2 regions of the Bradyrhizobium sp. BR2003 genome follow, and region 2 is predicted to be linked to the other one. Evidence: predicted binding sites of a transcription regulator. Region 2 holds the regulator's gene; the other holds the start of a gene.
What was found. The regulator LexA, encoded in region 2, represses DNA repair genes until DNA is damaged. The targets are predictions, from matches to a motif close to TGTTCNNNNTGTGTTCNG.
Positions count from the first base shown of each region.

Region 1: a site for LexA is predicted at 842-859, ahead of E2I15_RS24415 (ribonuclease T2 family protein). Genes of this name have one in related genera too.

Region 1 is NZ_SMYJ01000030.1:10,547-12,745, forward strand. Features, by position in the region: gene E2I15_RS24405 (hypothetical protein) at 1-145, opposite strand, end outside; gene E2I15_RS24410 (hypothetical protein) at 312-788, shown strand; gene E2I15_RS24415 (ribonuclease T2 family protein) at 902-1,588, shown strand; gene E2I15_RS24420 (23S rRNA (adenine(2030)-N(6))-methyltransferase RlmJ) at 1,840-2,199, shown strand, end outside.
Region 2 is NZ_SMYJ01000009.1:329,617-331,815, forward strand. Features, by position in the region: gene E2I15_RS06005 (ComEC/Rec2 family competence protein) at 1-50, shown strand, start outside; gene E2I15_RS06010 (hypothetical protein) at 47-274, opposite strand; gene E2I15_RS06015 (hypothetical protein) at 420-848, opposite strand; gene lexA (transcriptional repressor LexA) at 1,105-1,809, opposite strand; gene E2I15_RS06025 (molybdopterin molybdotransferase MoeA) at 2,052-2,199, opposite strand, start outside.

The sequences.
Region 1 (2,199 bases), on a different contig from region 2:
TCTGGGTCGCCTGCGTATAGGCGATGATACCGCCGGTATCATTGCCCTTGAACGGCGGCACCGGCTGCATCCAATCGGCCCGCGCCGGCACAACGGCCAGCATCCCGCAAACGGCAACCAGGCAAGCGGCCAATTTCCTTCGCATCGCAGACTCCATTTCGCTTCGAGCCAACATAGAGTGCGCCGGCGACCGTGAAAAGAACGAGCCGGGTCCCCAAAGTGGACTTCTCCGCAGGTGTTGCCGCGCTGCACTTGACCTTGCCGGGGCTTCGCGGCACCGTCCGCGGCATCGGATAATCGGGTGGATTCCCATGCGCAACCTGTTCAGCTCCCGCAATAAACTCGGCCGCAAGCTCGGCCTCGGCGCCGCACTCGTGGTCGGCACGCTGGCTTTCGGGGGCGCGGCCCAGGCCGCCAATCCACTCGAAATGAATTTCTGGCTGTCCGGCCCGCGCTATGACGGCAATGTGGCCCCGTGCGAGAAGGCCCTGACGGTCATCAGCACGCAATTCCAGGAAAAGGAAGCCACCTTCTGGAATTCGCCGCTCGTGATCACCGGCTTCAACGGGATTCACGAAACCGCCTTCCGTCCCTGGCAGTCCGACAATATTCCGCGCCGCTATTGCACCGGCGAGGCCATGCTGAGCGACGGCAAGGTGCGCAAGGTGCACTATTCGATCATCGAGGACGGCGGCTTTGCCAGCATCAATCAGGGCGTCGAATGGTGCGTCGCGGGGCTCGACCGCAACTGGGCCTATAACCCGTCCTGCAAGGCCGCCCGGCCCTGATCTCCGACCAGACTGCCAAAGCAGGAGCCGCCGCCATTTGGACGGCGGCTTTTTGTTCTTGAAATGTTCTCACGGCCTGCTAGGCTCTAGGCGGTCAGTGAGGGGAGCGTTTGATGCCTCGGTTGGACACAATTTCCCGATTTTTGATTTCGGTTGCCATTATTCTGTGCAGTGCGGTCGGGGCCTCGGCCCAGGATCGCCGCCAGAATGCGCCCGGTGAGTTCGATTTCTATGTGCTGTCGCTGTCGTGGTCGCCGTCGTTCTGCGAGGCGGCGAGCGAGCGCGGCAACAACGGCCGCGGGACGCAGGCGCAGTGCGGCGGACGGCCCTACTCCTTCGTGGTGCACGGCCTGTGGCCGCAATATGAGCGGGGCTTCCCGGAATACTGTCAGCGGCCCTCGCCGCGCCTCGCCCGCAGCATTATGAGCTCGATGCTCGACCTGATGCCGGCGCCCGGGCTGATCTACAACGAGTGGGACAAGCACGGCACCTGCTCCGGTCTCGGCGAGCGCGCCTATTTCGAAGCCATCCGCAAGGCCCGCGCCACGGTGAAGATCCCCGAGGAATTCCTGCAATTGTCGGAGCCGAAGACGGTCGCGCCCGACGAGCTGGAGACGGCGTTCATCAAGGTCAATCCGGGCCTCAGCAACTCCGCGATCTCGGTGACCTGCGACAGCAAGCGGCTCAGCGAGGTGCGGATCTGCCTCAGCAAGGATCTGCAATTCCGCTCCTGCGAGGAAATCGATCGCCGCGCCTGCCGCCGCGATCAGGTGCTGATGCCGCCGGTTCGCGGCGGCTGAAACTCCCTGCGTCATGGCCGGCAGACCCGTGCCGCGCGGCGTCGCGCAGAACGTCCCGGTCACCTGCGCCGTCGCGAAACGAGCAGGATAAGGCGCAGATGCCCGGGAGCCGGCTACGCCAAGGCTTCGCTACGCCAAGGCTTCGCCGAGCTCGGATGTTGACCCCGCCGAAGCTTCAGCGAAGGCCGGGACAAGCCCGGGCATGACGAGTACAACATGCGCACCCCTTGGGAGCGCAGCACGATCATCACATGAACTACCGTCACGCCTTTCATGCCGGCAGCTTTGCCGACGTCATCAAGCACATCGTGCTGGTGCGCATGCTTACCTATCTGCAGGACAAGCCGGCGCCGTTCCGCGTCATCGACACCCACGCCGGCGCCGGCCTCTATGATTTGACGTCGAGCGAAGCGCAGCGCGGGGGCGAATGGCTCACCGGCATCGCGCGGCTGATGCAGGCGCGGCTGTCCGACAAGGCGTTGCCTCTGATCGCGCCCTATCTCGACATCGTCAGAGCCTTCAATCCGAAAGGCGAGCTGAAGGCCTATCCTGGTTCGCCGCTGATCGCGCGGGCGCTGCTGCGTCCGCAAGATCGCCTCACCGCCTGCGAG
Region 2 (2,199 bases):
CTGCCGTGGATGCGACGCCGGCCGAGACCGATCTGCAGGGCGATGATTAGCGGTGGTCCGGGGAGGGGGCGCTCGGGAGCTCGAACAGGCCGAGATGGTATTCGTCGGAGTCGGGGCCGGCATCGGGCTTCTTGACGAGCGTGAAGGAAGCCTCGGGAAATTGCTCCCAGACTTTCAGGTCGTCGGCCGTCACCGTCAGCCAACCGAACCGGAACATGTAGCGGCCCGGTTCCGTGACGCGTCCAGCCTTTTGCCATGTGACCTTATCGACCACCGCGCACGTCCTCCGTGCCCGATGATGCGCCAAGGCGCCGGCTGACGCAAATTCCCTCCTGCGCCCCGGAAGCGGGAGTCCGGGGTCGCCCGAAATTGCTTAGGTCATCCGCCGCCGAACAGCCCATTCCGCGGCGACGATGCGCTCAACCCAAAAACAGCGTTGCGAATGCGGAGGGCCGCCGCTCCACAACCTTCGGCTTCTGCTCGACCGGCGGATGCAGCGCCGGCAATTGCAGCACGCTGACGCGCTGTCCCTCGACCAGCTGGGTCACCAGCACATGGCTGCCGTCGGGGAATTCGACCGCGTCATGATGCCGATCGGGCACGTCGGGCTCGACTTCGTTGAATACGCCGACGCGATAGTTCAGCGTCTTGGTCCAGATCCAGCGGCTGTCGTAGCGAACGTTCTCGGCGAAAGCGAGCTCGGTGCCCGGCAGCATGCAGACCGCGACAGTGGGATCGTTCTCCGAAGCAAAACCGCGGGTCGACGTGCCGCGGAACGTCGTCGTGATCAGCGTCTCTCCGACAATGGCGGGGCGCGATGCCACGGCGTGCAGACTATAGTCACACATCGGATGGCTCCTCATTTCGAGGTAGCGACCCGTGCCTCTCTTGAGGCATTGGGGCCTCTACCAGAGTGGACGATAGCGAACGAGCTTCTGCTCGTTTCTGGGCGATTGTACGACTGGTCCGAGACCGACCCCGATCACAAACACGCGACGCTGCGCGAGAGGTATCGGAGCGCATCGGGCAGGCCGTACGCTACGCTATCATGCAAGGAACGATCCGACGTGTTGCTCGTTCCCGGCCGCCGCAAGTATTTGCAATTCAGTATTTGCGATACAGGCCGATCAGCTTGCCCTGGATGCGCACCCGGTTCGGCGGCAGGATGCGCACTTCATAGGCGGTGTTGGCCGGCTCGAGCGCGATCGATGCGCCGCGGCGGCGGAAGCGCTTCAGGGTGGCTTCCTCCTCGTCGATCAGCGCCACCACGATGTCGCCGGTGTTGGCGACGTCGTTGCGCTGGATCAGCGCCATGTCGCCGTCGAGGATGCCGGCATCGACCATCGAGTCGCCGCGCACCTCGAGCGCATAGTGCTCGCCGGCGCCGAGCATGTCGGGCGGCACGCTGATGGTGTGGCTGCGGGTCTGCAGCGCCTCGATCGGCGTACCGGCGGCGATCCGGCCCATCACGGGGACCGCGACCGGACGGTTGCCGTCGTCCTCGGCGATCGGCGGCGTGCTGGCGCGCCGGCCGAGGGTGCCTTCGATGACGCTGGGCGTGAAGCCGCGTCGGCCGTTGCCGCCGCCAGCCGAGAGTTCGGGCAGCTTGATGACCTCGATGGCGCGGGCGCGGTTCGGCAGGCGGCGGATGAAGCCGCGCTCCTCCAGCGCAGTGATCAGGCGGTGGATACCGGACTTCGAGCGCAGGTCGAGCGCATCCTTCATCTCGTCGAAGGAGGGCGGTACGCCGGCCTCTTTCAGACGTTCATTGATGAAACGCAGAAGTTCGTACTGTTTGCGCGTGAGCATCTCGAGCATTCCCCCGGTTGATAGCGTCGTTCGATTCCGAGACTCTTCTGGTGGGGCCTTCAGGCGGGCCTGACCTCAGGAGCATGTGCTCGTTGCACTTGCTTCCACGCGGCTTCCCGATTGTAGACACCAGTACTCGAAACAAATCATGAACGGACACTATATGTTCGATATGTGTTCCGCAACCACTTAATTTCCGGTGAACGGATCAGGCAACGCACGATCGGTGGGGCATGAAAACCCTATTCGGGCAGTGTCAGAATCTCGCATTCGCTGCCCTTGACGGCCGCTGCCGCGAACGGCGGACGCACGAGAAGTGCCCGTGCCGCAGCGAGATTCCCGAGCAGCGACGAGTCCTGCTGCGTCACCGGCGTTGCGATCAACGTGCCG